Regions from separate parts of the Exiguobacterium alkaliphilum genome, predicted to be linked through region 2. Evidence: predicted binding sites of a transcription regulator. Region 2 holds the regulator's gene; each other region holds the start of a gene.
What was found. Region 2 encodes Rex, which represses fermentation and respiration genes when NADH is low (regulators of the CRP and FNR family bind a similar motif). Its sites were predicted from a motif close to TTGTGAAATATTTCACAA; they were not measured.
Positions count from the first base shown of each region.

Region 1: a site for Rex is predicted at 1,351-1,368, ahead of pflB (formate C-acetyltransferase). Genes of this name have one in related genera too.
Region 3: a site for Rex is predicted at 4,447-4,464, ahead of KB235_RS10045 (formate/nitrite transporter family protein). Genes of this name have one in related genera too.
Region 4: a site for Rex is predicted at 1,554-1,571, ahead of cydD (thiol reductant ABC exporter subunit CydD). Genes of this name have one in related genera too.

Region 1 covers NZ_CP073101.1:2,654,676-2,662,617, forward strand. Annotated here, with positions in the region: gene pflB (formate C-acetyltransferase) at 1-1,263, opposite strand, end outside; gene KB235_RS13725 (hypothetical protein) at 1,625-2,047, shown strand; gene KB235_RS13730 (DEAD/DEAH box helicase) at 2,102-3,268, shown strand; gene KB235_RS13735 (hypothetical protein) at 3,265-3,906, shown strand; gene KB235_RS13740 (hypothetical protein) at 3,898-4,482, opposite strand; partial or broken gene KB235_RS13745 (ABC transporter ATP-binding protein) at 4,479-5,159, opposite strand; gene KB235_RS13750 (GntR family transcriptional regulator) at 5,137-5,529, opposite strand; gene KB235_RS13755 (kinase) at 5,664-6,269, opposite strand; partial or broken gene KB235_RS15865 (IS200/IS605 family transposase) at 6,425-6,511, shown strand; gene tnpB (IS200/IS605 family element RNA-guided endonuclease TnpB) at 6,498-7,589, shown strand; gene KB235_RS13765 (b(o/a)3-type cytochrome-c oxidase subunit 1) at 7,748-7,942, opposite strand, start outside.
Region 2 covers NZ_CP073101.1:2,889,103-2,897,044, reverse strand. Annotated here, with positions in the region: gene KB235_RS14925 (hypothetical protein) at 1-119, opposite strand, end outside; gene KB235_RS14920 (ABC-F family ATP-binding cassette domain-containing protein) at 116-2,017, opposite strand; gene KB235_RS14915 (redox-sensing transcriptional repressor Rex) at 2,167-2,823, shown strand; gene tatA (twin-arginine translocase TatA/TatE family subunit) at 2,823-3,041, shown strand; gene tatC (twin-arginine translocase subunit TatC) at 3,044-3,832, shown strand; gene KB235_RS14900 (YesK family protein) at 3,931-4,218, shown strand; gene KB235_RS14895 (FAD-dependent oxidoreductase) at 4,405-5,751, shown strand; gene KB235_RS14890 (PspC domain-containing protein) at 5,785-5,967, opposite strand; gene KB235_RS14885 (hypothetical protein) at 6,118-6,591, shown strand; gene KB235_RS14880 (NADPH-dependent F420 reductase) at 6,605-7,189, shown strand; gene KB235_RS14875 (TM2 domain-containing protein) at 7,227-7,562, opposite strand; gene KB235_RS14870 (hypothetical protein) at 7,680-7,838, shown strand; gene KB235_RS14865 (putative periplasmic lipoprotein) at 7,863-7,942, opposite strand, start outside.
Region 3 covers NZ_CP073101.1:1,944,437-1,952,378, reverse strand. Annotated here, with positions in the region: gene mutS (DNA mismatch repair protein MutS) at 1-1,674, shown strand, start outside; gene mutL (DNA mismatch repair endonuclease MutL) at 1,679-3,484, shown strand; gene KB235_RS10050 (50S ribosomal protein L25/general stress protein Ctc) at 3,647-4,315, shown strand; gene KB235_RS10045 (formate/nitrite transporter family protein) at 4,524-5,357, shown strand; gene KB235_RS10040 (anaerobic ribonucleoside triphosphate reductase) at 5,544-7,394, shown strand; gene nrdG (anaerobic ribonucleoside-triphosphate reductase activating protein) at 7,372-7,827, shown strand; gene KB235_RS10030 (fumarylacetoacetate hydrolase family protein) at 7,881-7,942, shown strand, end outside.
Region 4 covers NZ_CP073101.1:586,950-594,891, forward strand. Annotated here, with positions in the region: gene KB235_RS03185 (glycoside hydrolase family 31 protein) at 1-665, shown strand, start outside; gene KB235_RS03190 (Crp/Fnr family transcriptional regulator) at 786-1,475, shown strand; gene cydD (thiol reductant ABC exporter subunit CydD) at 1,601-3,325, shown strand; gene cydC (thiol reductant ABC exporter subunit CydC) at 3,322-5,037, shown strand; gene KB235_RS03205 (hypothetical protein) at 5,289-5,813, opposite strand; gene KB235_RS03210 (GGDEF domain-containing protein) at 5,959-7,029, opposite strand; gene KB235_RS03215 (hypothetical protein) at 7,112-7,447, opposite strand; gene KB235_RS03220 (hypothetical protein) at 7,533-7,712, shown strand; gene msrA (peptide-methionine (S)-S-oxide reductase MsrA) at 7,795-7,942, shown strand, end outside.

The DNA.
Region 1 (7,942 bases), 230 kb from region 2:
CATCTGTTTCCCGATTTTCATCGGCGACACACAGCAGGCGATGCCATAATCGTCACCGAACGTCGGAAGCATGAGATCATCGTTTTCATATTGGATGGCCGACGTCTCAATCGACATCTTCGCGCAGTATTGCTTGAACCCTTCTGGCAATCTCGTTGACCAGAGCACCGTCAAGTTCGGCTCAGGAGCCGGGCCGAGGTTTGAGAGCGAATGGAGGAAGCGGAACGAGCTCTTCGTCACGTTCGAGCGACCGTCTTCACTCATGCCACCGATTGACTCGGTCACCCATGTCGGGTCACCGGAGAACAGTTCGTTATAGTCTGGTGTCCGTAAAAACTTGACGATTCGAAGCTTCATAATGAAGTGATCAACGATTTCTTGGACATCCGACTCCGTCAAACGACCAGCTTCGATGTCACGCTCTGCATAGACGTCGAGGAACGTCGAAACGCGTCCGAGTGACATGGCGGCCCCGTTTTGTTCTTTGACGGCTGCGAGATAAGCAAGGTACACCCATTGATACGCCTCTTGTGTATTTTCCGCCGGACGGCCGAGGTCAAACCCGTACGCCGTACCGAGCTGTTTCAATTCTTGGAGCGCCCGGAGCTGTTCCGACATTTCTTCGCGTGTCCGAATATCGGCTTCAGACAAGAAGCCACCACGCTTCGCCAAATCTTTCTTCCGTTCAGCCATCAAGAAGTCGACACCATAAAGAGCGACGCGACGATAGTCTCCGATAATGCGTCCGCGTCCATACGCGTCAGGAAGACCGGTGATGATCCCCGATTTTCGAGCTGCACGCATTTCAGGCGTATACGCATCGAAAACGCCTTGGTTGTGCGTTTTCCGAATGTCCGAATAAATTTTGGTGATCTGCGGATCCGGCTCGAATCCGTACGATTCGAGTGCCGCATCGACCATCCGAATCCCGCCGTTCGGGTGGATTGAGCGTTTGAACGGCTCATCCGTCTGAACGCCGACGACTTTCTCTAACGCTTTGTCTAAGTATCCTGGTCCGTGCGAGATGATGGTCGATGGCGTATGTTGATCAACATCCCAAACCCCGCCACGTTCTCGCTCTTGTTTCGTCAATTCCATCACATGTGCCCAAAGACGATCCGTCGCCTCTGTCGGGCCCGCCAAGAAACGGTCGTCTCCCGTATACTCGTGCCGGTTCAATCGAATAAACTCCCCGACGTTCACTTCCGTCGTCCATTGACCAGGAACAAATCCTGACCACGCTGATTTGATTTCGGTTGCCATGGTTGGTCACTCCTCATAGGTTGAGATAACTGCCTGCTTTCTATAATATGAGTGTACGTGAAAAAGTGAACAAGATGTATTACGAACTTGTGAATGTTGTAACAATCTAATGAACGTTGATACGCCTCGCTGTTTGTAAGCGCTTCACCATCTGTTATACTAGGCCATCACTCAAATTTGAAACAGATGATGCCTATGGTTGCAAGTCTTCGGCGTCATCTGTACTCCTCTTTGCTTTCTGTGACGAAGTATACAGATTTAGGTGTGATGTCCCTCACACTTCAGGGATAGAACTTGAATTTTTGACGCATTTCAGACACAATGAAGGCAGAACATTGTAGAAGAGGAAGGGGTTCTTCCCATGACGTATGAACCATTGACACCTGAGCACGACTTGAAAGTCGGTGATCGAATTTCACTTAAAGTCGATTCAGCCGGAGAATCGCGTGACGGATTCATTACAGAATTTGAAGATGCAGGATTTTGGATTCGCTTCGATGATGACATCGAAAACGAAGATTTCATCGATTATCGAGACAGCTTACTCGTCGCGCTCGTCTCACGACCGATTGATGTCGTCGCGACGCATCCCGAGTTAAAACCGTATGAGCAGTTGGTGACGGAGTTACAGTACCGCGTCTACCAAGGGTTCACGCTCGAAGGCATCGAACGGACAGCCGACGGAATCGATGTGCACATTTCGCTCATCGAAGACGGCCAAACGTATACCCAGACACTGCGCTCGTCATTTGACGGCGACACCGAACATGTTCGTTATATTTGAGACAGGGAGCGCTTATGCTTCCTTTGTTTTTGCCCAACGATAAGGAGAACTGATATGAACTTTACAAAACCATTTATTAATGAAGCCTGGGAGCGCCTCGGCTTCACTGAACCAATGCCGGTCCAAGCAGAAGCGTTCCCGCTCTTGCTTGACGGCAAAGACGTGACCATCGAGGCGCCGACCGGCACCGGGAAGACGCTCGCCTATTTGTTACCGGCAATCGAGAAAATCGACCCGACGAACGAACGCATCCAAGTCGTCATCGTCGCCCCGACACGAGAACTCGTCATGCAGATTCAAAACGTCGCCCAACGCTTCACAGAGAAAGGTGATGTCCGCATCGCCTCGTTCATCGGTGGTGTTGAACTGAAACGCCAAATCGATCGTCTGAAGAAAAAGCCGCATTTGATCGTCGGGACACCGGGACGTCTCGTCGAATTGATTGAAAAGAAGAAATTAAAATTGCATGAGACGCATACGGTCATTCTCGATGAAGCGGATCAAATCATCGACAGCGGGTTGACCGAGACCGCGGAGCGGATTATCAAGCATACGGCAGCAAATCGCCAAATCGCGCTCGTGTCAGCGACGTTGACGGATTCGTTAAACGCCTGGGCCGCACCGTTCTTGAATGAACCGGCTCACATTAAAATCGAGCGGGCCGTGAATAACCAAGTGACGTTCGGCTACATGTTGACGACACGCCGCTACAAGCCGGAGCTACTCCGCCGTCTGTCTCACGTCGACGGTGTCAAAGCGCTCGCCTTCATCAACAACCGCTCGTTCTTGCCGCCTTTAAAAGGAGAGCTCGAGAAGATGAACGTGAACTATCGCATGCTCGACAGCTTAAAAGGCAAACGGGAACGCGTCGAGACGCTCCGTGAATTCCGCAAAGGCGAGTACCCACTCCTCATCACGACGGGCCTTGCCGCTCGCGGCCTCGACATCGAAGAAGTGACGCACGTCGTCCATTTCGACTTGCCCGAATCGATTGACGACTTCATTCACCGCTCGGGCCGGACGGCTCGTGGAAACGCGGCCGGGACTGTGCTCTCCCTCGTGACCGATGAGGACTTGAAGCACTTGAAGGCGTTCGCCCGTCAACTCGGCGTCGAATTGAAGGAGCTCGAGATTTACCGCGGTGACGTCATCGAGAAACGCATCGAAGACAAACCGAAAGTCATCAAGCGCCCTGCGAACAAGCGAGGACCACGTCGATGAAAAAAGACCGGAAAGTGATTCCATTCCCATTGCTTGTGGAAGAGTCCGAATTGCTGGCCGAGCTGAAGAAATTATATGAGCAAGCGGCACTCGCACGGAGCACGCAATGGACAAACTATATTCAAGAAATCGCCTCGGAAGGCACATGGCATTTGAAAGACGCCGAACTGTTCCGCGACCTATTCATCGATTGGGCCGTCTTCTTTGAGACGGACGAGGATGGGATGACGCCGCACGGTCGCTATTTAGCGGACCATAAGGCGGACATGTCCCCGGCCCTGTATCACGCGCTCCGCGGACTCGCCGTCCCGCGCTGTTCAGTCTTTGAAGTGACCGAGGACGGTCTTCGCGACTGGGAGACGAAGGAGACGTATCGCGTCAACCTCCCTGAAAAACGTGAAGTCGGTGACATCATGCTCGGGAAACTGCTCGACATTCGCGGCAGCTGGCGTTTCGGATCGGCGTTTCTCGCCCTCCCGGCGAAGATGGCCGGCAACGTATCGGATTTATACATCGACTTCACGGACGAGGTCGGCCCAGGTGCGTTCCTCGACCAGTTCCCCGAATTTTGTGCGGAGCTGATCGATTTGTTGCTCGATTTAGAAGAAGGGGTCATCATCCCGAAACCATCAAAATAACCGAGAGGCGGCCGCCTCTCGGTTATTTGTTATTCTACGTAGAATTGTGTGCTCGGAAGCAACGCTTTCGCTTCGTCGTTCGCAGCCGTCATACGCCACGATTTGATCGAACGCGCCGCGCACCGGAATCATCTGTGAACTGAACCAACTCGTGAACGCAACGTATTGAAGCTTCAGCGCAATCCATTGAATCGAGAACAATCCGAGCACCATCAAGATCATTGTCGCCAGCTTCGCAGCGAAGACGAACATCCGCTGTTGTGGTAGCATCAGCAACCGAATCATGAACGTACCACGGCCTTGGAAGTCACGATACCAAATCCAAAAGCTATACAAGAGCATCGCCGCGACGGCAAATCCAATCGACAAGATGAACGGAGTGCCCCCGATGTAGTTCCCGAACGTCAACACGTAATCCGGCGTCCCGGTACGGCGAATCTCTTCATACAGCGCTGTCTCGCTCCATAAGAAATAGCCGAGCCATGCGAACTGTGTGACGACGAGCAGTGAAATCAAGATGAGGTATGGTTTCGTCACCCGTTCGACTTCCCATCCGATTAGTTTCAATAGGTTCATGCCCCGTACTCCTCTCTCATGACATCGACGATCGATTTCCCATGTATGAAGCGGACGTCCTCGACATCGAACTCGCGGACGATTCGTCCCCGGTTCAACATAACGGCCTTGTCGACCAAATATTCGATATCGTCAATCTCGTGCGTCGTAATCAGCACGCCGCGGTCTTCCATCACATCACTCGAGAATAACGCGACGATTTGTTCTTTCGAGAACACGTCGATGCCCTAGAACGGTTCATCGAGCAATAAGTAGTCCGGATCTTGCGCGATGCCGAGCGCCAAATTCACTTTCGCGAGCGTCCCTTTCGACAGCTCGTTCAACTTGTCTTCCGGGAACAGCTTGAACTCGTCGACGAGACGGGCGAACAGTTTCGAATCGAACTTCGGATAAAAGTCGCGCATGAACGCCTCACACTGTTCAATCGTGAAGTGAGTCGGGAACGTCGAATGGTCCGGAACGAACGCGACGCGATTCAAATCGAGCGGCTTCCCATCGATTAACACTGTACCGCGGTCGAACGGAGTGAGCCCCATGATGCCTTTTAAAATCGTCGATTTCCCAGTCCCGTTCAATCCGATGAGGCACGTGATTTCCCCTTTTTGTGCCGTGAACGACACGTCTTCGAGCACTTGCTTTTTACGGTATCGCTTCTTAACTCCCAGTACTTCGATCATCGAGATTCCCCTCCCCATATTGCCGTTTGATTTTATCAACAAGCTCATCCATCGTGACGTCGAGCTCTTGAATCGATTCGACGAAGACGGCGACCGCCTCGTCGACGAGCTCCGTGCGGATTCGTTTCAGAACATGTTCATCGGTCGTGACGCGGCTCGGCCGGTTCCGTTCGGTCGTAATCAATTGTTGTTCCTCCATCTCTTTGAACGCCTTTTGGACGGTGTTCGGATTGATTTTCAGTTCGGTCGCGAGTTCGCGACGCGACGGCATTTCTTCGCCCGCCTGTAATTCTCCGAGCGCCATCTCCTTTTTGAAGTAATCGACGACTTGGATATAGACGGGGGCTCTCGTGTTGAATTGAATGATCATAGGCCACCTCTCTAAGTGTATGATGCGACTAATACACTATCTGACTGTATTATTACCGTAATACACTTGACTGTCAACAACTTATTTGTAAAAACCATCCAAAACAAAAACGCATCCACTTGAATATGGATGCGTCAACCCGCTTGAACGATGTGGTCGGCCTTGCCTTTCGGGTTGACCGTCTCAAGATAATGCGCTTCTCCTGGCCAGTAACGTCGCGTATACTTGTCGAGCCGCTCTGCCAAGTCACCGATGTATGTATCGCGATGCAATACCCGCTCATAGCGGACCTCTTGAGGGCAATCGAGGTAGACGACGTAATCAAAATAATTCCGCCATTCGTCACGCAGCAAAAAGATGCCTTCGATGAGGACAAGTCCGTTCGGTGTAATTTCTACCGTTCGGTCGATGACCTCATCTCGGTCGCGCTCATAATAAGGCAATGTCAACTTCGCTTGCCCTTCCTGTAGCGGCTTGAACAACGTCTCCACGAGCAAGTCGACGTCCCATTGGCGCGCATAATATTCCATCGCCTCCGATTCACCAGTCCCATAACGCTTGAACCGTTCGACGATAAAGTCATCGATATGAAAGACCATCACATCGTTCGCAAGGTCGCGCAACTGCTCGACCATCGTCGTCTTCCCAGATCCGCTCAGCCCATCGATGGCGACGATGAACGGCCGGTCCGACGCATGTTTGACGTATTCACGACGAAGCATCTCCTTCAGCGTCTCCATCCTTTCATCTCCTTTAACTAAATCAGGCGAGAATTCTCCCTCCTCTAAGCGTCCGGGGCGAAGCCCAGCGTAGGTGGGAGATGAATCGCCCGTGCTAGCAAGATTATATGTGCTTGGTATAATGGATGTAACCAACCAAAAGGACTGAACTATCAATGAAAATGGATACGAACAAACATTCAGTCTTTCTTCTGAACTACCATCTCGACAAGGAGAGGCGTGATCACTTTGCTGAAGGCGTATAAGTTTCGATTGTATCCAACGACACCACAACAAGAATCCTTCATGAAGACGTTCGGTTGCGTCCGTTTCGTCTACAATAAGATGCTCGAGGAACGGATCCGGCTGTATGAAGAGTCGAGGCTGAACCCTGACACGAAGCAGAAGCTCCCGACCCCGGCGAAGTACAAGCCCGAATTCCCTTTCTTGCAAGAAGTCGATAGCCTGTCACTGGCGAACGCCCAGATGGACTTGAACAAGGCATACGCCAACTTCTTCCGTGACAAAACTGTGGGGTTCCCGAAATTCAAGTCGAAGCACGGCGACCGTGCCTCCTACACGACCAACAATCAGAACGGGAGCGTCCGGATCGAGGGCGGGAAGGTGAGACTCCCTAAGATCGGCTTCGTGAAGTTCAAACAACATCGTCCTTTCGAGGGGATCATCAAGTCCGCGACAATCTCGATGACGAAGACGGGCAAGTTCTTCGTCTCCATCCTTGTCAATCAGGATGACGAGCAATGGATCCCGGTTAAGAACAAGATCGGCATCGACCTCGGGCTGGAACACTTCGCCATCATGACAGACGATGACATGGTCTCCGAGAAGATCGACAACCCTCGTTTTCTCCGTAAATCTGAAAAGAAGGTCAAGAAGGCGCAGCGCGCTCTGTCTCGTAAGAAAATAGGAAGCAAGAACCGGGAGAAAGCCAAACTGATTCTCGCCAAGAAACATGAGAAAATCGCAAATCAACGTAAAGACTTCCTTCATAAGCTGTCGAAGCGAATCGTTGACGAGAACCAAGTCATCGTCGTGGAGACATTGAAATCGAAGAACATGATGAAGAACCACAGGGTCGCCAAATCGATCGCAGATGTCAGTTGGTACGAGTTCGTCCGACAACTCGAATACAAATCAAACTTCTACGGACGGACGCTCATCAAGGCCGACCAATGGTACGCATCGACACAAATCTGTTCTTCCTGCGGCGAAAAAGGCGAGAAGAAAACAGTGGATGTCCGCGAATGGACGTGTACCTGTGGCGCTCACCATGATCGAGACATCAATGCGAGCATCAATCTTCTGATGTTGGCAAACTAAAACGAATTCTTTCAGGGTGGGAACCACCCGACGAGCTTGGTCAATAATCGTAGCTAGTAAAAGTACGATCTTCCCAAGAAGCTCCCACTTCAATTTGCGAAGCAAATAAGTGGTGAGTAGTTCACCGAAAAAAGTCAGCCGCTTGGGCTGACTTCAGTTTACCAGAGCACCCACCCGCGCGCTCCCGGAGGTGCACTTTCAATCAAGTGCCAAATCGGGATCGTGTACGCGAACGCGATTAAAACGAACGTGACGGTGATCCACAGTTTCCAGTTCTCGAAGAAGCGAGGTGTCTCCATCGCGGCTTCTTCGGTCTCCGCGAGCGGGAATTCTTCCTCTCCTTTCGGGGCGAG
Region 2 (7,942 bases):
ATCGTCGATTCTCCACGGATGAGCTCGGACACGAATTCAGTCCCGGTCGGCACGATGAAGGCGAGACCGGTCAAAAACGCATGCAACCAGTCGATCCGCAGCGCACGGGACCGCATCATGAATGGAGCTCCTCCCATTCCACATACAGTGCCGTGATTGACTCTTTCGTCGCATCGGACTCGCTCGATAGCTCCTGTGCCCGCGCGAAGTCGTTGAAGACGTCCGGCTCGCAAAGGAGCTGTTCAATCTCTTCGAGGCGCGCCTCGTGCTGTTCAATCGTGAGCTCGATCTCTTCGATGCGCTGTTTTATTCGACGCTCCTCACGTTGTTGTTCCTTGTCGGCCCGTTGCTTTTTGACGACGACTTGTTTCGTCTCAACGCGTGCGAGCCGGGCCAGTTCTTCGAGTTCTTCTTTCTTCTCGACGTAGTACGAGTAATCACCGAGGTACTCGTCGATCCCGTTCGGCGTGATCTCGAGGACCCGCGTGGCGAGCCGGTCGATGAAGTACCGGTCGTGCGAGACGAACAGGATCGTGCCGGGATAGTCGAGGAGCGCGTTCTCGAGAATCATCTTCGAGTCGAGGTCCAAGTGGTTCGTCGGCTCATCTAAGATGAGCAAGTTCGGTTGTTCGAGCTTCAGCTTCGCGAGCGTCAAGCGGGCCCGTTCGCCGCCGGACAGTTCGTGGACACGTTTCATGACGTCGTCCCCACTGAAGAGGAACTGGCCGAGCAGGCTCCGTACGTCTTGCTCGCGCATGAGCGGCCAGTCGTTCCAAATCTCGTCGATGACGCGGTTCTTATCAGACAGATTCTGTTGCTCCTGGTCGTAGTAGCCGATTTCGACGCCGGTCCCGTAACGGATGTCGCCGGTGAGCGCCGGCTGTTGTTTCGTCAACACTTTCAAAAGCGTCGACTTGCCGACCCCGTTCGGGCCGACGAGGGCGACCGATTCGCCGCGCTGCAGCTGGAAGCGCAGGTTTTGAGCGATTGGTTCCTCATAGCCGATGGCGAGGTCGCTCCCGCTCAACACATCATTCCCGCTCTGGCGCTTAATCGTGAACGAGAGGACGGCGCTGCGTTCGTCGCCGTCCGGTGCGTCCATCCGGTCGACCTTCTCGAGTCGCTTCCGGACGCTCTGGGCACGCTTCGTCGTCGTCGCCCGGGCGATGTTACGTTGGATGAAGTCTTGCATCTTGGCGATTTCTTCTTGTTGCGACTCGAACTGCTTCTTCTCTTGTTCATAGAGAGCAGCTTTCTGTTCGAGGTACTTCGTATAGTTCCCAACGAAGCGACGGCTCCGGTGGCGTGACAGCTCATAGACGACCGAGACGACGCGGTCGAGGAAGTAGCGGTCGTGGGAGACGATGAGGACGGCCCCTTTATAGCCGCTCAAGTACTTCTCGAGCCACGCGAGCGTCTCGATGTCCAAGTGGTTCGTCGGCTCGTCCAAGATGAGGAGGTCCGGGCTCTGGAGGAGCATCTTCGCCAAGGCGAGACGCGTTCGTTGCCCACCCGAGAGCGTGTCGATTTGACGGTCGAAGTCGTCCGGATAGAACCGCATCCCGTGTAGCACCGAGCGAATCGTCGCTTCATATTGATAGCCGCCGCGATCCTTGAACGTATGTTGTTCCTCGTCATACGCGGCGAGGAGCCGTTCATAGGCGTCCGCATCGTTCAAGATGCGTTCACTGCCCATGTCTTGCTCCATCCGTCGGAGCGTTTGTTCTTGCTCGATTAAATCGGTGAAGACGGTGAGCATTTCGTTCCAGATCGTCTCGCTCGATTCTAGCCCGGAGTCTTGGGCGAGGTAGCCGATTGTGACGTCTTTTGGCTTCATGATGTCGCCTGAGTCGTAGTTATATTCCCCGGCGATGACTTTGAGGAGCGTCGACTTGCCGGCGCCGTTCCGGCCGACGAGGGCGACACGTTCACCTTCTTGAATCTCGAGTTTGACGTTCTCTAAAATCGGCTCGACGCCGAATGATTTCGATAAGTTGTTGACTTGCAATAGGATCAAGTGAAAAAACCCCTTTCTCTGTATTTAGTATACTGTATTTTTTAGTCTTTTCAGGTATATTCATTGAGTGGTCATGTGAATTCGTTTACAATCAAGGTGTATGAAATCAGATTCGTGTGTAACGTGTCGTAAAAAGGAGGCTCTTTCCGTTGAGTCAAAACGAACCAAAGATTCCGCAAGCGACAGCCAAACGGTTGCCACTATATTATCGGTTTATCCAAAGCCTGCATTCATCAGGCAAACAACGTGTCTCTTCTGCCGAACTGAGTGAGGCGGTCAAGGTCGATTCGGCGACGATTCGCCGCGACTTTTCGTACTTCGGTGCGCTCGGGAAAAAGGGATATGGCTATAACGTACAGTATCTGTTAGACTTTTTCCGAAAGACATTGAACCAGGACGAAATCACGAACGTCGCCTTGGTCGGGGTCGGTCATCTCGGGACAGCTTTCGTCAACTATAACTTCCTTAAAAACAATAACACACATATCGTCGTCGGGTTCGATGCAGACGAGACAAAAGTCGGCACGACGATGTCCGGTGTCCCGATTCATCACGTCGATGAGATGGAACAGATCATGAAGCAAAACAAAATCGATGTCGCCATCCTCACGGTCCCGTCCGCCTATGCGCAGCCGGTCGCCGATGACTTGGTCCGCTTTGGCATCAAAGGGATTTTGAACTTCACGCCGGCTCGACTTACGGTGCCGGACACGGTCCGCGTCCATCATATCGACTTGTCGATCGAACTCCAATCGCTCATTTACTTTATGCAACACTATCCATCTGCTGAGGGGGTCCATCAATAATGGAATTACTAGCATCGTCACTCGTCGTCGGGATTCCGGGGGGAGCAAGTCTCTTCATTATCGCGATTATCGCGCTCATCATCTTCGGGCCGAAGAAGTTGCCTGAGTTCGGCCGTGCGGCCGGACAGACGCTCCGTGAATTCAAAAATGCCACAAACGGCATGATGAATGAACATGATGAAAAAGACAAGAAAGATTCTGAGAAGAAAGAGCAGTAATCATGAACCATCAACCTGATCAAGAGCGGGCGCTGTCCGACCACTTGACAGAGCTGCGGAGACGACTGATGCTGTCGGCATTTGTCGTCTTTGCCTTCTTTTTGGCCGCTTTGCCGAGTGTCAAATACGTGCTCGCCTATCTACAGGCGGACCTCGTCGAACGAGGACTAGAGCTGAACGCCTTTGGGGTCGCGGACCCGCTCATGATTTATTTGAATTTGGCGCTCGTCATCGGTCTCGTCGCAGCCAGTCCGTTTCTACTGTATCAACTGTGGGCGTTTGTCGCACCTGGTCTGCATCCGAACGAGCGGAGAGGGACGCTCGCCTATATCCCAATCATCTTCATCTTGTTCCTCGTCGGTCTCGCGTTCGCCTACTATTGGTTGTTCCCGCTCGTCCTCGACATCTCGACGAACCTCGGGCAAGACCTCGGGCTGACGCAAATCATCGGGGCGTCGAACTACTTCACGTTCCTCTTGCAACTCACGATCCCGTTCGGCCTCTTGTTCCAACTGCCGGTCGTGACGATGTTCTTGACACGCATCGGGGTCGTGACGCCGTCTTTCTTATCAAAGATTCGGAAGTACGCCTACTTCGCGTTGTTCGTCATCGCGGCGTTCATCACGCCACCTGACTTGACGTCGCACCTCATGGTGTCGCTACCGCTGTTCTTCTTGTACGAGATTAGTTTGTCCATCTCACGCGTCACGTATCGTGGTGTGCTCAGACGAGAAAAGGAAGCGCAAGTGAAAGAGCAGATGGATTTGATGAAACAGATGAATGAGAAGTGAGCATCGCGTTCTTGGACGCGATGCTTTTTTTGAACGAGTAAGTGTGACGTCACCGTGGTAAGATAAGGAGACCATCAACGATTCAGGGAGGACAGGTCATGTGGGAATATTACGGGGATGCGCTCATCGCAGTCGGCGTCTTGACGACGGCTTTACTTATCTGCGCACTTCATTTTTTACGGTCGTCACGTAAGCGAAGACTGACGTTTCCGCTCTTTCTCGGGGGAATCGGCTATACACTGTTCTTGATTGGTCTCGTCTTCATCCGAGGCTGGGACGGGATGGGGTGGAGCTTAGTCGGATTTAGTCTATACGCCTTCGGGCTCATCCTTTATATCGGCGTCGCCATCTATCTTTGGCTCAAACAGCGGCGCCTATCCTCTTGACCATCCTGTAAAAGGGATGGTTTTTTCGTGTCACGAGTGACGTTCAAACTTTTGACATAATTACGTGAATAATTGAGCAAACTTATTGTCAAACATCCTTGTGAAATAGTACACTAAGTTTAGAAATCAAATGTGATATTTATCACATAACTAAACTTGCCAACCACTCAAAGGAGAGACTACCATATGAAAATCGCAGTCATCGGATGTACACACGCAGGAACAGCAGCCGTCAAAGGCTTACTCGCCAAGCACGACAATCTCGACATCACCGTCTACGAGCGGAACGACAACGTCAGCTTCCTCTCGTGTGGGATTGCGCTCCACGTCGGTGGGGTCGTCCAACGGGCCGAAGAACTGTTTTACTCTTCGCCACGTGAGCTCGAAGAACTCGGCGCAACGATGCGCATGAAGCACGACGTGTTGAACATCGACACCGAAGCGAAGACGGTCCATGTGAAAAATCTCGACACGGGCGAAGACGTCTATGACACGTTCGATCGTTTGATCGTCACGACGGGTTCATGGCCGATCGTCCCGACACTCCCAGGCATCGAGATGGACGGCATCGAGCTTTGTAAAAACTACGCCCACGCCCAGCGCATCATCGAGCGGGCGACGGATGCGACGAAGATCGCCGTCATCGGCGCCGGTTATATCGGTGTCGAGCTCGTCGAGGCGTTCGAAGTATACGGGAAACACGTCACGTTCATTGATAGCGCCGACCGCATCTTGAACAAGTACCTCGACAAGTCGTTCACGGACCAACTCGAGGCGGACATGACGTCACGCGGCATCGACCTCGAGCTCGGCCAGACGGTCGAAGCGTTCCGTGGGACAGATGGGAACGTCACACACGTCGTGACGGATAAAGGTGAGTTCGAGGCCGATCTCGTCATCCTCTGTGTCGGTTTTCGTCCGAACACGGGCCTCCTCGAAGGCCAAGTCGACATGCTTGGCAACGGCGCCATCATCGTCGACGAATATATGCGCACGAGCAACCCGGACGTGTTCGCAGCAGGGGACAGCTGTGCCGTCTATTACAACCCAGCACGCACACATGCCTATATCCCACTCGCCACGAACGCCGTCCGCATGGGGACACTCGTCGCAGAAAACCTCGTCACGCCACGCGTCCGCTATCAAGGGACACAAGGGACGTCGGGTCTTCGTCTTTACGATTGGAATATCGCCTCGTCAGGTCTCACGGAAGAAGCGGCCGGTCTATTCGGTCTTGACGTCGAGAGTGTCGTCGTCGAGGACGCGTATCGTCCTGAGTTCATGCCGACAGCAGAAAACGTTCAGTTCAAGCTCGTCTATGAAGTCGGCACGCACCGCGTCGTCGGTGGACAAGTACTCTCGAAAGCGGACATGACACAAGCGGTGAACACACTCTCACTCGCAATTCAAAATGAGATGACGGTCGAAGAGCTCGCTTACGTCGACTTCTTCTTCCAACCGCACTACAACAAACCGTGGCACTTCATCAATAGTGGAGCGCTCGCGGCGATGACAGACAAAGTGAACGCCTAAAAAAACTCGGGAGCCACGGCTCCCGAGTTTTTTTTATAGGTAGCGTGGAGCGTCCTTCATCGAGTTGGCGAGAATCATGTAGATGAGGACGTTCCCCGGCACGATTAAAAAGAGCAGACGTACACCGAGCGGAGACAAGTCAAAGTATTCAGCGATGCCGCCACAGACACCCGAGAGTGAGCGGTTCGTGGCAGATTTTCGAAGCGGACGTTGCATAGGCGTGGCTCCTATCTCACATATTTTATGTAAATTTTACCATGTAAACCTGCTGGCCGTGTACGATTGTCACAGGTTTTTTTTCGTCTGAAGCCGGGGAAGGGTAAGAGAAAGTATGTGTCACCTGGTCCTGTCAAAGGAGGAGCCGATATGGCGAAGAAGGAAAAGCAGTCGTACCACATCGTCACGTTCACGTTTCCAGAGGAGTCGGTCTCGTATCAAGCGTTCAGTAAGTTGAAGAAGTATCACGCCGAAGGGCTGATCGGGTTCGAACAGCTCGTCGTCATCAAGCGTGAAGACAATGGGGCGTTCTCGTTCGAAGATGCCGTCCAACTGACACCGACGAACAAGTCGACGAAAGGTGCCTTGATTGGAATGGCCGTCGGGATTCTCGGAGGACCGTTCGGGATCTTGTTCGGGACGCTCACGGGCGGACTCATTGGCGGGACGAAAGATTTGAAGCACGTCCAAAGCATTCAAGAGACGTTCAAACGGACGGTCGGCAACATCGAGCCGGGACAGACGGGTGTGATGGGTATCGGGGAGGAGTTTGATCATTCGGTGCTCGATGGGCTCGCCGCCGAACTCGGTGGCACGGTGACACGGACAGACGAAGAACTGTGAAGGGGAGTTGTATATGAAGATTGGGATATTAGGAGCCGGTAAAGTCGGTCGGACGCTCGGACGCAAGTTCGAGGACGTCGGATATGAAGTGTTGTATGGGACGCGCTCGGAGCGCGAGGGGACGATGTCGCTCCAAGACGTGGCGTCGAATGCGCAGGTTTTATTGTTGACGACGCCGTTCGCGGCCGCGGTCGACTTGATTCAATCGCTACGTGACTTGGACGACAAAATCGTCATCGACGTGACGAATCCAATCGCTAAAGAGTTTGACGCCATCGAGCGGCCGGAAGGGAAATCTGGGGCCGAGCATCTGCAAGAACTCGCCCCGCACGTCCGTATCGTCAAGGCGTTCAACCAGACGGGTGTCGAGAACCTCGAGAATCCGAACAAGTCGATGATGTTCATCGCCGGCGACGAGCAGGAGTCGGTCCGGGCCGTGCAAGACCTCGCTGCGAAAATCGGCTTTGACGCCCATACGCTCAGACACTTGAAGCTGGCGCGTGAGCTCGAGTCGCTCGCGTGGCTATGGATTCATTACGCGACGAAGGAACGGAAGCATCGGAACTTTGCATTCTACTTGAAAGAGAATAGTTTTTAACCAAAAGCGACCAGGACGAATCTTCGTCCCGGTCGTTTTAAAAGCCCGTATAACGGTCGTTTCGCGTTTGCAGGAGTTCAATCGTTTCCCGTTCGATGCGGTCGATGTCAGTCCGTTGCCAACCCGGCATGAGGAAAGCATCGACGAGTGCCCAGATACCTGAGATGATTGCACCGAGCCCGAGCGTCAAGACGACGATGAGGAGCATGGCGACGCCTGAGCCAATTTTCCCAAAATAAAAACGGTGGGCACCGAACGCCCCGAGGAAGAACCAGAGCAAGTAGGCGACGACGAGGTTGCGTTTGCGTTTCTCGACCTCGCTGTTGACGAGTTGCATCTCTTGGGTGGTCAAATCCATTCGAGAATAATTCAAGATAAGTCCCTTCTTTCGCATGAAGTTTGATAAAATGAGTTCGTGCTTCATTATAAATTGAAACAGTATCTTTTTCCATGATTTTCTAAAAATGATGGGTCAGAGAAGGAGACAGCTATGGGCTTTGCCATTTTGACGTTCATCGTCGCGTTCATCCACGTCATCGCGGGAGCGGTCGTCTTACATAAGTACCCGCAGTATAAAACGATCGCCATCAGCGTCATCGTGCTCGGTTTCATATACGGCCTACTGACGGTCGGGTTCATCGTGTTATAGAAAACTCCCCATACACGGGGGAGTCTAGAGAGAATCGTTATAGAGCATCGCCTCGTCATTCGTAGAGATGACTTTTAGGTGGCGCTCTTTTTTGACATACACGC
Region 3 (7,942 bases), 940 kb from region 2:
TTAAAACGTTGGCTCGAACAACCGCTCTATACGGAAGGGGCGATAGAAGCGCGACTCGATGCGGTCGAAAACTTGTTAGACGACTTCATGTTACGTGACCAACTCCGCGAGCAGTTGAAGTACGTATACGATATCGAGCGTCTCGTCGCCAAGGTCGGATACGGGACGGCAAACGCCCGCGACCTCGTGCAGTTGCGCGATACGTTATCCCGCATCCCGGACGTGCGCGCCCTGTTACAAGCGGTGACGGCGTCAAGGCTTCGTCAAATCGATGCGGAACTCGATTCGTTTGAGGAATTAGCGGAATTGCTTCACCGAGCGCTCGTCGACGCACCGCCCATCTCGACGAAGGAAGGCGGCATGATTCGAGAAGGGTATTCGAGCGAGCTCGACGAACTGCTCGAAGCGAAAGCGAACGGGAAGACGTGGATTGCCAACCTTGAACAACAAGAGCGTCTTGCGACCGGAATCAAGTCGCTCAAAATCGGTTATAACCGTGTGTTCGGTTACTATCTTGAAGTCACGAAAGCGAACGCGAAGCTGCTCGAGGAAGGGCGGTATGAACGGAAACAGACCCTAACGAACGCCGAGCGTTACGTCACACCGGAATTAAAAGAAAAAGAGGCGCTCATTCTTGGGGCCGAAGAGAAGAGTTGCACGCTCGAGTATGACTTGTTCGTGGCACTTCGAGACGAGGTCAAGCGCGAGACGAAACCGTTGCAGCGGCTTGCCCGTTCGCTCAGTGAACTCGACGTCTTGCTCAGTCTCGCCATCGTCGCCGAAAAACGGGATTACGTTCGCCCGACGACGGCGAAACATGTTCAAATCGACCGCGGCCGCCATCCTGTCATCGAAACGGTGCTCGGGCGCGGCGAGTACGTCGCGAACGACTTGACGCTTGACGACTCGCGGCGGATGCTCCTCATCACGGGACCGAACATGTCCGGTAAGTCGACGTACATGCGTCAATTCGCACTCATCGCCATCATGCATCAGATCGGTTCGTTCGTCCCGGCCGAAGCGGCCGAGCTCCCATTGTTCGACCGTATCTTCACGCGAATCGGGGCAGCCGACGATTTAGTCAGCGGCCAGTCGACGTTCATGGTCGAGATGACCGAGACACGTCAAGCCGTCACGGAAGCGACGGAACATAGCCTCATCTTGCTCGATGAGATTGGACGCGGGACGTCGACATATGACGGGATGGCGCTCGCGCAAGCGATCGTGGAATATATCGCGGCCACGATCGGCGCGAAGACGCTCTTCTCGACCCACTATCACGAGTTGACCGTGTTGGAACAGACGATCTCGACGCTAGAGAACGTGCACGTCCGCGCAGTCGAACGTGATGGTCGCGTCGTCTTCTTGCACGAGGTCCACCCAGGCAAGGCGGATAAATCGTATGGGATTCACGTCGCCGAGTTGGCCGACTTGCCGGCAGATTTGATTGACCGGGCCCGGTCCATTTTAGAGCACCTCGAAGCCGAACCGGCGCCGGATGAAGCGAAGCGAGAAACACGCCCGACAAGTGAGACGGATGTGGCCCAGCTGTCCTTGTTCGAGAAATCGGACAGTTTAACAGACGAACTGCTCGCGCTCGATTTACTCGCCATGAATCCGATTGAGGCGATGCAGGCGCTCTATGCGCTACAACAAGCTGCGAAGAAAGGATGAGACGATGGGAATCATTCAAGAACTCCCTGAACAGTTAGCCAACCGAATCGCGGCGGGCGAGGTGGTCGAGCGACCCGCCTCGGTCGTCAAAGAACTCGTTGAGAATGCGATTGACGCCGGCGCGACGAAGATTGAGGTCGAGCTCGTCGAGGCCGGGATTCGGCTCATCAAAGTCCGGGATAACGGACACGGATTTTATGAAGATGACGCACCGCGCGCTTTTCTCCGTCACGCGACGAGCAAGATTCGCGACGAGCATGACTTGTTCCGCATCCGAACGCTCGGTTTCCGAGGCGAGGCCCTCGCGTCGATCGCCTCGGTTAGCCACGTCACGCTCAAGTCACGCCGCGCTGAAGAGGTCGGATTTGAGATGACGCTCGAGGGAGGGGTCTTGACCGAGACGAAGCCTGCGGCAATGAACGTCGGAACGGAGATCACGGTCAGCCAGCTGTTTTACAATACGCCGGCCCGGTTGAAATATTTGAAGACATCGGCGACCGAACTCGCGAGCATCACGGATACGTTGAATCGTATCGCCCTGTCTCATCCAGAGGTTCGTCTTGCAGCCTATCATGAAGACAAGGAGTTGTTGCGGACGAACGGAAACGGCGACCTTAAACAAGTGATGCTCGCCATCTACGGACGCCAAGTCGCCTCTCAAATCGTGACGGCGTCGAGCAAGACGAACGACTATAGTTTGAGCGCGTATCTCGTCCGTCCGGAAGTGACCCGTTCGAATAAACAATACGTGACGCTCATCTTGAACGGACGCAGCATCAAAAACTTCGCCCTCACCCAAAGCGTCCTCGAAGGCTATCACACGCTACTCCCGATCGGCCGTTACCCCATCGCTGTGCTCGAAGTGAACATGGACCCGATGTTGATCGATGTCAACGTTCACCCGACGAAGCGCGAAGTCCGGCTCTCAAAAGAAAAAGAGTTATGTCAATTGATTCGAGACACGGTCCAACTGACGCTTCGTGAGCAACGCCTCATCCCGACGGTCCAACCGAAACCGAAAGTGGAACGCGCCCAGACGGAACAAGCGCGACTCGACTTTACCGTCGAGCGCTCGCCTGAAGTGAAAGAAGAGCCGGCATGGAACTACCCGATACCACGTGAACCGATCACGTCGCCGAGCCAGTGGGCACCAACGCCTTTGAACAAGGAAGTCTCGCCGAGGCACGAGCCTGATTCGGAGGCCACCCCGATGAAACAGAAGACGGAGCGGCTCCCCGAGCTCGACGTCATCGGGCAATTACACGCGAGTTATATCGTCTGTGGCGGCGAGGACGGCATGTACGTCATCGACCAGCACGCCGCGCAAGAACGGATCAAGTATGAACTGTTCTATGAACAACTCGGGAATCCGGGGAAAGAGTACCAGCTACTCTTGTTACCGCTCACGCTCGAATTCACCCAGCAAGAAGCGCTCGCCATCGAAGAAGTGCTGCCGCTCTTAGAAGAGGCCGGGATTCAACTCGAGCCGTTCGGGGGGAACACGTTCCTCGTCCGAGAGATTCCGACGTGGTATCCGCAACACGACCTTGAAGGAACGGTTCGGGATTTAGTCGAGATGGCGATTCGCGATCGTTCGATTGACCTTGCCAAATATCGCGAGGAGGCGTCCATTTTGATGGCATGCAAACGTTCGATTAAAGCGAACCATCCGTTGAACGTCGAGATGATGCGCCAACTGATTCACGACTTGTCGGAGACAGCGTCGCCTTACACGTGTCCGCACGGTCGCCCAATCCTTGTTAAATGGAGTACGTACGAACTTGAGAAACTGTTTAAGCGTGTCATGTGACAACGTTGTAATCTTTTTTAACGGTCTGTAACGTTTACCCGATGCGTGACGTGGGAACATTATACACATGTCGCTCAACGCATCGAGGTTGAGAGGTGGCTCTTTCACTGCCTCACCCTCAAGATGTAGACATGATCCATTAACCAGTAGGGGGAAAAGATTATGGCAGACAAGCTTAATGTAACGAAACGAGAGTTACGACCACGATCGGTCCGTGCAAACTTACGCAAAGAAGGAAAAGTGCTAGGTGTCGTTTACGGCTACAAAGTCGAGAGCACACCAGTCGCGTTTGAAGAGATGGCACTTCGTAAAATCCTTCGTGAGCATGGTGATAACGCCTTGATCGAACTCAACATCGACGGCAAGAAAGTGAACACGCTCGTTCACGGGACGGAAGTTGACCCGTTCACGAACGAGTATAAGCACGTCGAGTTCATGGCCGTGAAGATGGACGAAGCAACAGAAGTCGAAGCGGACGTCACGCTCGTCGGCGACGCGAAAGGTGTCAAAGAAGGCGGCTTCTTGGCACAAACGCTCTATAAAGTCACGGTATCGGCCACACCTGCCAACATCCCAGAGCGCATCGAACTCGATGTATCTGAACTTGGCATCGGTGACTCGGTGACGGTAGCGGACATTCCAGAAAACAAAGACTACGAGGTTGTCTCGGATGGCGAACTTCAAATCGCATCGGTTAATGAGCCGGTATCACTTGAAGAGCTTGAAGCAGACACAGATACTACGCAAGAAGGTGAAACTGAAGCGACTGAAGAAGAGTCGGCTGAAGCATCTTCGGAAGAGTCTGAAGAGAAGTCTGAAGACAAAGAATAAGCTCGATCGAACGACCCTTTGCGAAGGGTCGTTTTTTTCGTCACAAATCCGACATATGTAAACGATTACGATGTGAAAAATGTGTCAACATGATCCAAGGTCGATTGCAATTTATTGGATTCGGGCTTATATTGTTAATGATTTCACACGTTCGTTCTTATTATAAAGGTTCATTCAAACAGAAAGAAGGGTTTGTGACATGGCATCAATGGAAATCCATGCACTTGAATCATTGCGAAAAAAAGCCCAGGCGTCATCGCACATGATTCATTATCGGCCAATGGAATACTTTTTACGGGCGATGCTCGCCGGGATCTTTATCGGGTTCGCCGCCATCTTCACACTAAAAGTCGTCAATGGCATGTATCTGCTTGATTCGCCGTTCACGACGCTCATTGGCGGCTTTTCGTTCGGGATCGCACTCGTGATGATCATTTATGGGGGAGCTGAGCTGTTCACGGGGAATACGATGTACTTCACGACGTCGACGTTGCGCGGATATACGACGCTCAGTGATACGATGCTCGTCTGGCTATTGTGCTTTGTTGGGAATGCAGTCGGCGGAATTTTGTTCGCCATATTGCTTGCCCCGACCGGAATCATTCAAGAACTTGGGATGAACAACTGGTTGTTCGCCGTCGTCGAGAGCAAGATGCACCATACGACGGTCGAGATTTTCTTCCGTGCCATCTTCTGTAACTGGATGGTTTGCCTGGCGATTTTCTTGCCGAAACAAATGAAAAATGAATTTGCGCAAATCTTCTCGATGATCTTCCTAGTCGCGGTCTTCTTCGCTTCAGGATTCGATCATGTCATCGCGAACTTCGTTTTGTTCGCGCTCACGCTCGTCGTCCCGCACCCAGAGACAATCAGTTTCGCCGGGGCGATTCACAACTTGGTTCCGGCGACGTTCGGAAACATCATCGGAGGTGCCTTGTTCATGGGGGCCATCTATACGTGGTTGAACGCGAAAGGATTGCGGGAAGCCCAAGAGTCAGAAGAAGTCGAGTTGACGATCGTCAAACCTGCTAAAGAAGTATGACTTATATCACGAATCGTAACAGTCGAGTCCCTGCCTAGGGTTCGGCTGTTTTTTGTCATGTTTGCCCTATAAAGATGTCACAAAGTCGTCCCGCATAAATGCCTGCGAACGTGACATAATCTATATATAGATGATTGGTTCGCTGTTTACAGCGAATGGATTCAATATATAGTGAGGTGTTGCAGGGTGAATTTAATTCGATTGTATGAAGATGTCTGTGTCCTCCCTGACCAGGATTTGGTCCAAGAAAACGCGAACGTGGACGGCAAGTCGCCGCTCGGGAAGCTGGCTCGCTTGTCCTCGGAAGTGTCAAAAGAACTCGCGACGACGTACTTGTTGTCCGAACGCTCGCGACGTGCGGTCGCCGATAATTTTTTATACATTCACGATGCAGACTATTACGTGACGGGCTCAACGACGTGTTGCCAAATTCCGCTCGGTGACTTGCTAATGAACGGCTTTCACACCGGACATGGGACGATTCGGCCCCCGAAAGACATCCGGTCGGCGATGGCACTCGCCTCGATTATCCTTCAGGCGAACCAGAACATGCAGCACGGAGGACAGGCGTTCCCAATGTTTGACGTTGATTTAGCTCCCTATGTGGAGAAGACGTATGAACGTCACCTCGAACGACTCCGTCATCTCCCGGTCGAGTTGACGGACACCGAGATGCGTACGATTGCGGAAGAAGAGACGATTACGGCGACGTATCAAGCGTGCGAGGCGTTCATCCACAACGCCAACTCGATGCATTCCCGTGGCGGTGGGCAAGTTCCGTTCGTTTCCATCAACTATGGGACGGATACGTCACGATGGGGCCGAATTTTTATTCGGGAACTGTTACGCGCGACCGAACGCGGTCTCGGGAATGGCGAGACACCGATCTTCCCGATTCAAATTTTTAAAGTAAAAGAAGGCGTCAACTTCCATGAGGGAGACCCAAACATCGACTTGTTTAAACTCGCTTGTCGAGTGACAGGGAAGCGGCTGTTCCCGAACTTTTCCTTCATCGACGCCCCGTTCAACGCGCAATACAATGACGGTACGCCGGAGTCCGAGGTCGCCTATATGGGTTGCCGGACACGCGTGATGGGCAATCGGCACGGCGCTGAGACGTCGATCGGACGGGGAAACTTGTCGTTCTCGACACTGAACTTGGTAAAGATGGCCCTCGTTTCATCTGACATCAAAGCGTTCTATCGTATGCTCAACGACTATTTCGACATCGCAATCGAGCAATTACGCGACCGGTTCGAATACCAGTGCAAACGCCGAGCCGATGAATTCCGTTTCCTTTACGCGCAACATGTTTGGCGTGGCGGCGAGACGCTCGCTCCGGATGACGAGGTCCGCGACGTATTGAAGCAAGGTACACTCTCGGTCGGTTTTATCGGGCTGGCCGAGACGTTACAGGTTCTATTGGGGTCGACCCATGCCGAGTCGCGAGAAGCTGAACGACTTGGCCTAGAGATCGTGACGCATCTAGCCGAGCGGGTGAAAGAAGCGGCCGACCGATATGATCTAAACTTCTCGCTCCTTGCGACCCCGGCGGAAGGGTTGTCCGGCAAGTTCGTCGTGAAAGATCAGGAAGCGTTCGGGATGATTGAAGGCGTGACCGACCGCGCGTTCTACACGAACTCGTTCCACGTGCCAGTCTATAAAGATGTCTCGATTCGTGAAAAAATTAGAATTGAGGCGCCTTACCATGCCCTTTGTGACGCTGGCCATATCACGTATGTCGAAGTCGATGGTTCCCTTGCCCATAATTCGGAAGCCGTCGAGGCAATCGTTAGACTGATGCGTAAACATGACATTGGCTATGGGTCGATCAATCACCCGGTCGATCGTTGTGGGAATTGCGGACTTGAAGGCATCATTGATGAAGCATGCCCGACTTGCGGGGAGTCCGAGCAAATTGAGCGTATTCGCCGTATCACAGGATATTTGGTCGGCACAATGGATCGATGGAACTCGGCAAAACGGGAAGAAGAACGAGCGAGGGTGAAACATGATGCGCGTCCTATCCGTCATTGAAGATTCGGTCGTCGACGGGCCGGGAATCCGTACCGTCGTCTTTACAGCGGGCTGCCCGCATCACTGCCGAGGCTGTCACAACCCGGAGTCATGGAATCCAGCCGGCGGGGAAGAGGTGTCAGTTGAGACACTTCTAGAACAGATCCAAGTGTCTGGGTGGGACGGGGTTACCGTTTCAGGCGGTGAACCGTTTATGCAACCGAAAGAGTTGGCGGCTCTCGTTCGGGGCTGCAAGCGATTGGCAAAAAACGTTTGGGTTTATACCGGGTATACGCTTGAGTTACTTGAACAGATGAATGACGAACACGTGACGGACGTGCTCAATCAAGCCGACGTGCTCGTCGACGGGAAATTCATCGAGTCCCTAAAGGACCGATCGCTCCGGTTTCGAGGTTCGAGCAATCAGCGCATCATTTTTTTGAACAAAGTGTGATCGGGGCGAATCGCCTCGATTTTTTGTATACTCATAAAAAAGGGGGAATTTACATGAAATGGTGTACATATGAACGTGACGGGGAAGTAGCGATTGGGATCGTCGAAGGGACGAA
Region 4 (7,942 bases), 600 kb from region 2:
GGTTACCGAAAGGCGATTGGTTCGACTTCTTCACCGGACATCGTTATGCGGGTGACAAGTCGGTCCGTGTGTTCCGGGGAATAGACGAACAGGCCGTGTTCGCGAAGGCGGGAGCCATCATCCCGATGGCCCCGCACCATTCTGGGCGGAACGACACGGCCAACCCGGACGAATTAGAAGTGCTCATCTTCCCGGGGGCCTCGAACACGTTCACGCTTTATGAGGACAATGGGACGGACCGTTCTTATGAGACCGGCGCGTATGCTGAGACGACGTTCACACTCGACTGGGAAGCCCGCCGCCTCGACATTCGTCTGTCTGGAGATGCGACGGTCTTGCCGGAAGGGCGTACGATGACGCTCCTCGTTCGTGGCGTCAAAGCCGAAGGTGCGTACAAGCAGGAGACACAGACGCTCCGTCTAGAGCTCGGAGAAGTTGACCGCGACATGACCGTCGAACTCCCGGTCGACTTGACGAGTAACGACCACCGCCTCGATCGGTTGTACCGTTTCCTCGACCGGGCCGAGATTTCCTATGATTTGAAAGACCGGTTGTATCAGATGTCGGCAGCAAAAACGCGCCTCGAGGCGTGGCTGTTCGATTTGCATGCGCTCGAACTCGAGCGGGATCTACAAGACGCGATCATGGAACTGATGTTGGACTGAAGAGGGGGCTGTCCCCTCTTTGTCTTGTCAGAAAACTGTCGGAATTTGAAAGCGTTTACATAAAACGATTTAGTATACTGAAGGGGGAACGATTCGATTGTGGAAAGTGAGGGATGCGACATGTCGCAGCAATGGACGGTTGAGGACTTGAGACAAATCGACGTGTTCAAGCAGTGTGGGAGTCGAGAACTCGAGGCGCTTTTGCCGCACGTCTATCAACGGACATATCGAAAAGGACAGATTTTGTTTATGGAAGGCGACCCGCGGGAGCGCGTCTACTTTCTCATGGACGGTTACGTCAAGCTTGAGCGCCTCCATGAGACGGCGATGTATCAATACGCGGACTACTTGAAGCCGAAGCAGTTGTTTCCGTACAGCGGGATGTTTTCCACGACGTTCTACCGCCACTCCGCGGAGGCACTTACTGATATCACGGTCATTTATATGCCGGCGGACCGATTCGAACAGCTCGTCAAACGAAGTGCGACGATGCTGTTGAATATCGTCGGGCAGATGAACCGGATTCTCGATTTACATGAACGGCGTCTCCAAGAGATTATTACGCCAAGCGCGACGGATCGCGTGCTCAACACGATTCACTACTTGATTGAAGACTTAGGGGAGCGCGAGGCAGACAGCGTCCGTATCCGCTGCCCGTTCACGACGGTCGAACTGTCGCGCCTGTCCGGGACATCACGGGAGACGGTGTCGGGTATTTTGTCGCGGCTACGGAAAGAAGACATCCTGCAATTCGATGACCGACAACTCGTGACGGAGCATCCGGAATATTTTGAACAAGCGACGCATTGACACCGTACGGACGTACGGTGTTTTTTGCATGCTCTCGTAAGCGAAGCGTTCGCTATGGAGCGATGCATGCGATATAATTAGTGAGAATCATCACAAAGAAATGATGTTATGACTTGTTAGAAAGGATGAATGCAGTGAAACGACTGCAAGCCCTCGCGTTAGCTGAAAAGCGGCACATCATCGGCCTCGTCATCGCGGCCGTCATGATCGGTTTGTCGATTTTAGCCCAAGCCTATTTAATCGTCGACGTCGTCGACCGTGTCTTCTTACAAAATCAATCGTTTGAAAGCGTCCTTCCGGCGCTCGGTTGGCTCGTCGTCGCGCTTCTCGTCCGGGCGTTGTTCGGTTACGTCTCGGGACGCATCGGTGCGAGCCTGTCAGAGAAGGCTAAGCGGTCGCTTCGACGTCAACTCTTGGATCGTTATACGTCGAACCCGGTGGAGACGTCGCTCTCGGGACAATCCGGTAAGAAAGTGAGCGTATACATGGACGCCGTCGACGAGGTAGACGCCTACTTCAGCCAATATTGGCCCCAAGTGATTCAGACGTCGATTATTCCGCTCCTCATTCTCATCGTCGTCTTCACCCAACATTGGATCTCGGGCGTCATCATGATGGTGACGGCGCCGTTCATCCCGATTTTCTTCATCATCATCGGGATTGCGACGCAGAAGAAATCGGAACAACAGATGGAGAAGATGAACCAGTTCTCTGGTAAGTTTTTAGACGTCTTGCAAGGACTGACAACGCTGAAGCTATATGGACGGACGGAGCGAGAAGCGCAAGCCATCGAGAAGAGCAGCCTCGACTTCCGAGACGCGACGATGGTCGTCTTGAAGACGGCGTTCTTGTCCGGACTCATGCTCGAGTTCATCTCGATGCTCAGTACCGGTGTCGTCGCCCTTGAAGTGGCGCTCCAAATGGTCGTCTGGCAGAACTTGACGTTTTTCGCCGGCTTTCTCATTCTCGTCTTGGCCCCTGAATATTACTTGGCCATCAAAGACCTCGGTGGCGCGTTCCATACGGGACGTGGCAGCATGGGTGCGGCCGATCGAATCTTTGAAGCGCTCGACGCCCCGGATGATCGCATCATGTGGGGTGAGCGCGTGCTGACGAACCGGACCCCTGAGCTTCGACTCGAGGAGGCGTCGTTCCAATATCAGGGCGGTCGCTTCACCTTGCAGCCGCTCAACGCTACGATTCCGGCGCGGTCACATATCGCATTGGTCGGGGCGAGCGGGTCAGGGAAGACGACGGTGTTAAATCTTCTTTCCGGGCTCGTCAATCCCGATACGGGTCGCGTCCTCGTCGACGGGAAGCCGCTCCACTCGTATACGGACACGTCGTGGTACGGCACGGTCGGCTATATCTCGCAGACCCCGTACTTGTTCGCTGGGACGCTCGCTGACAATATCGCCCTCGGCGAGACGGCTGACGAAGCGGCGATCATGCGCGCGACCGAAGCGGCCGGCCTCGTCGACGTGATTCGCCATTTGCCGGACGGGCTATACACCGAACTCGGTGAGGGCGGCTACGGCTTGTCTGGCGGCGAGCGGCAACGGCTCGCGTTGGCCCGCGCCTTCTTGAAACGGCCGGGCATCATCTTGTTCGATGAGCCGACGACCGGTCTCGACTTGATGACCGAGCAAATCGTGCGCCGCTCGATCGAAGAGTTGTCGCGCGACGCGACGCTCGTCACGGTCGCCCATCGTCTGCATACGATCAAGCAGGCGGATGCGATTTGGTTCATGGACAACGGGACGCTCGTCGCGAGCGGGACGCATAAACAGATGCTCCATGTCCCGGCTTATGCCGACTTATTCACGTTACAGAAAGGAGTGAGAGGATGAGTTCCCTTTGGACGATCACGAAATGGATGATGCGAGAGAAGAAGGATATCGTCCTCTCCATCTTCTTTGGATACGTGGCGGGACTTGCCGCCGTCGCCTTATTCGCGGCGAGCGGATACCTCGTCGCGCGGGCCGGCCTCGTACCACCGCTCTATGCGCTTATGATTCCTGTCGTCTTAATCAAACTGTTCGGTGTCATCCGAGCGAGCGCGCGGTATCAAGAGCGACTCGCCTCGCACCGGGCGACGTTCACCATTTTGAGTGAGCTCCGTGTCCGGTTTTATCGACAGCTCGAACCACTCGTCCCGAATATCTTCGCGAAATATCGAAGCGGTGACTTACTCGCGCGCGTCGTCGGGGACGTGGAGAGCTTACAGAACTACTTTTTACGCGTCTTCTATCCACCAATTATTTTAGTGCTCGTCTTCTTGAGCACCATCTTTTTCGTCACGTACTTTTCAATTTTCGTCAGCCTCTGGATTTTGTTCGGTGTCTTCGTGACCGGCTTCTTGATCCCGGCTTTCTTCGCCCGTGTCCGAGCCCGACACGACCGCAAACTGCGGTCGCTTCGTGGTGATTTGTCGAGCGGGATGACGGAGATGATGTATGGCTATCGTGACTTGTTGCTGCATCAACATCTCGGAAAGACGAAGCAAGACTTGATGGAGCGGAGCGACCGCTACGTGGCGGCCGAGCGTGAAGATGTGACGAGCCAGTTCTTCAACTCCTCGCTCGTCGTCGGTGCGTCATTGCTCGTCTCTTGGGGTGTGCTCGCGATTGGTGCTTACTTGGTCGTCGGTGGAGAGCTTGACGGCTTGTTCCTCGCCATGCTCATCATGATGTCGCTCACGGCGTTTGAGAACGCGACGCCGATGGCCGTCTTCCCGGGTCACTTTGCCGACAGCAAGCAGGCGGCCGACCGTCTGTTTGAGGTCGTGGCACCGAGTGAAGCAATGGAGCAAGCCGAAGCGGCAAGACGCGACATCTCGCTTCAAGGGGCACCTGAGATTACTATCAGCCGTGTGAACTATCGGTATCCGGACACGTTCCGCGACGTCCTCGTCGACGTCGATGCGGTGTTCCCGAGCGGATCGAAGACGGCAATCGTCGGGCCGAGCGGCTCGGGGAAATCGACGCTCCTCCAAATGCTCCTCGCTTTCATCCGTCCAGACGAAGGCGACGTCTTCATCGACGAGGCACGACTCGACGACATCACACAGGCGTCGATTTGGGAGCATGCGAGCGTCGTCCTTCAAGAGAACCACTTCTTCTTCGGGACGGTGCGCGACAATTTGGCGCTTGCCGGTGAACACACGGACGAGGCGATGACGAGAGCGCTCAGCAGCGTCCGGCTCGGCTTCTCGCTCGATGAACCGGTGCTTGAGAAAGGCGCCAACTTGTCGGGTGGGGAACGCCAGCGGCTCGCGATTGCCCGGGCGCTACTTAAAAACGGCTCGCTCTGGCTACTCGACGAGGCGACGTCAGCGCTCGATGCGCGGACCGAGGCGGACGTGTACGCCGAGATGTTCGACACAGCACAGGCTTCGACGCTCGTCATGGTCAGCCACCGTCTGAACGGGCTCGAGGCGTTCGATCAAATCATCGTCATGGAAGCCGGGCGCGTCATCGAGACCGGTTCATTCGATGAGTTGATGCAGGCGCGCGGCACGTTCTATGCGTTGAAGCAAATCGAACAAGATGTATTCGCCTAAACGAAAAGCGAGCGGCTCCGTCGGAGAGCCGCTCGCTTTTTCATATGGCAAATCTGGGTGCAACAAATGGGGGTTGTCGCATTGCTTTCAAAAAGAGTGTCGTGGAGGGGAATCCACGTGACGCATGCGTTTGGGGAACGAGCGCGTCAAGCTTTTGGGAGCTACAAGTCGAGTATAAGTGATAACGATTCTCATTGTCAATTAGTAATAAAATAAAAACTGCAACCGAGATCCGATTGCAGTGTCGAGGGTCAGTTTGACGGGACGCCTTTACTGAGCGTGAACCGGAGCAAGCTGAACAGATAGCGGATATAAAATAACGCGAACGCGTAAAAGACGGCGATAATTGGAGAGGCGATATTGACGCCTGGAATATTCAATAGAAACTCGAAGACGAGAATCGAGAGTAAGAAGACATAGAGGCCTGCATCGAGATAGAGCGGCATCACGTTTCCGCGCTGGTGCCAGAACGTGCGCACGAGCGGAGCGACAATCATGCCGATGATGCGTTCGGCGAACCCGATGCTCAAGACGGCGATGAGGAAAGATGCAACCGCATCGAATCCGATGAGACGCGGGAAGGCGAACATCGAAATGAGCAAGAGCGGTCCGATAAAAATCATCATGGAGATTGAGGTGCGTAAAAAGATGAACAAGTTCCGCTTTAACGTATCGACTCCCCCAAAGAGTGATTGGCGGAACGTCTTACCGCGTTGATAATCGAGGACGAAAGATCCCACGAACATCAACCCAAATAGTGATAACAAGACTGTCATGAAATGTGTTTCCCCTTTTTCTAGTCAAATCGATGATTACAAAAAGCTTACGAACCAAAGTCTAGCCTAGTGTACCGATTCGACTAGGGAAAGTAAAGCAGGAAAACTGATGAACGTGTTAAACTTTTACGAACGCTTTTTGGCTTCATGAAGCCAAAATGAAGCGATTGCGTCCCGATTCTTTTGCGTGATATAACGCTTCGTCGGCATGTTTCAAGACACTGTCGACCTCGATATCGTTCGAATGGCAGGCACCGAGCGAAACGGTGATGTGGAGCGTCCCGGCACTCGTCTCGAACGGGAACGTCGAGACTTTTTCTCGTATAGATTCGGCGAGGCGTGACACCTCGTCTTTTTGAGCGTTCGGCATGATGATTAAAAATTCTTCTCCACCGAAACGTCCGACGAGGTGATCTTCGCGACTCTCGGCGACAAGAAGCATCCCGAGCTCACGCAACACGTCGTCGCCGACGTCATGGCCATACGTATCATTAACGCGTTTGAAATGATCGATATCGACGAGGATGAGCGCATACTCTTCTGCCTCGACCGTCAAGTTTGCCATCGCCTCGTTCAACAGGCGACGATTGGCGATCCCCGTCAAAGCGTCCGTGCGCGCGAGCTGTTGCTGATGCTGGACGTTCTCAAAGTGCCGGCGCAACTCTTGGAGCAGACGATAGGCGGCGCAAGCGCCGACGTACGACATGACGAGATAGACGAGTAAAATCGGATAGAACAAGTCGAGTGGCAACGCGTAATAGAATGCCGCACCGAAGACGATGGCGCCGATTGTCGTGAAGACGAGCAACGTGCTCCGCGTGTTATCAAGTTTGAGCCGCAACAGGCTCGCCGGAAGAACGAGCGCGACCATCGTGGCGATCGCCAAGTAAAACCCGACGTACTCGCCGTTCGTGATCATGAAAAAACGACCGATCAAAAACAAGACAGCCGCGACGGCGCCGCTCACCCAACCACCAAACAAGACGGCGAGCGTGATCGGGATGGCTCGTAAATCGATGAGCACCCCTTCGAGATGAAGGGCGTTCCCGAGTAAAATCGTGGCGGTGAACGCGCTCTGCACCCCGAGCAGGACACGGGCCTTCAGCGGCGAATGCGGCGTCAGTCGTGGTCGATTCCGAAAAGGTAGGAACGAGATTGTGAACAGCGTGAACAAGATGCATAGGTCGATGAAAAATGAGTTGATGATGGTGAGCATGGACACAGTCCCCCTGTGTGGAAATGGAAATAACTAGTTTAAGTGTAGCATAATTCAAGTGACTGGCATCGTTTCAATCGGCTCACCATTCGCGCCACTCTTCCGTCACGTCGTCGTCGGTTTCGTAGCCGACGAGTGCAGCCGCAGCGACGATGAAATCATACAGTTCCTCGCGTTCCATCGTCTCGATGAAGTAGTCATGTTCCTCATCGAGTTCGTTTAGCCGCAAGACGAGATCGCGGACAGCCGCTAAGACGCTCGCCTCTGACTTGTCGGAACGGGTGAGCGTGTTCGCGTATTGTCGAAGCGCGGCATCGACGGCGAGGATGGCCGGGAGGGTATAGATGTCATCTCCCTCGTTCAACCGTTCTTCCCAGATGAGGGTCGGGCGGTTCGCCCATAATGTTTCCATGGTCATCTCTGTTGCTCCTTTCAAATCGTCTCCAGCTTTTCTTCTATCCCAGTCGAGATGTTTGGTATGATAGAAAAAAGGGGGACTGTCCGTGCGTTATTGGGATCATTTTAAACGAGCGTTCATTCCGATTGCGCTCATCTTGATTGGACTTGCGATCTTTTATACATTATCGGCACGAAACAACCCGGCGTTGACCATTCTTGGGGCTGTAATCGTCGGTGTGATTTTATTTTTAGTGATGCGGCATATGAACCGCGTCGAGGATTGAAGACGAGAACACGTTCGGGGTTCTCGTTTTTTGTTGCTTCCGCATTTTTTTGGGTACACTACTTAATAAGGAGGGATTGATAATGGCAAAAGCTACGTTTGCGGGAGGCTGTTTTTGGTGTATGGTCAAACCGTTTCATAAATACGAGGGAGTCGAGCATGTCATTTCCGGTTATACGGGCGGGCATGTCGACAATCCGACATATCAACAAGTCTGTTCGGAGACGACGG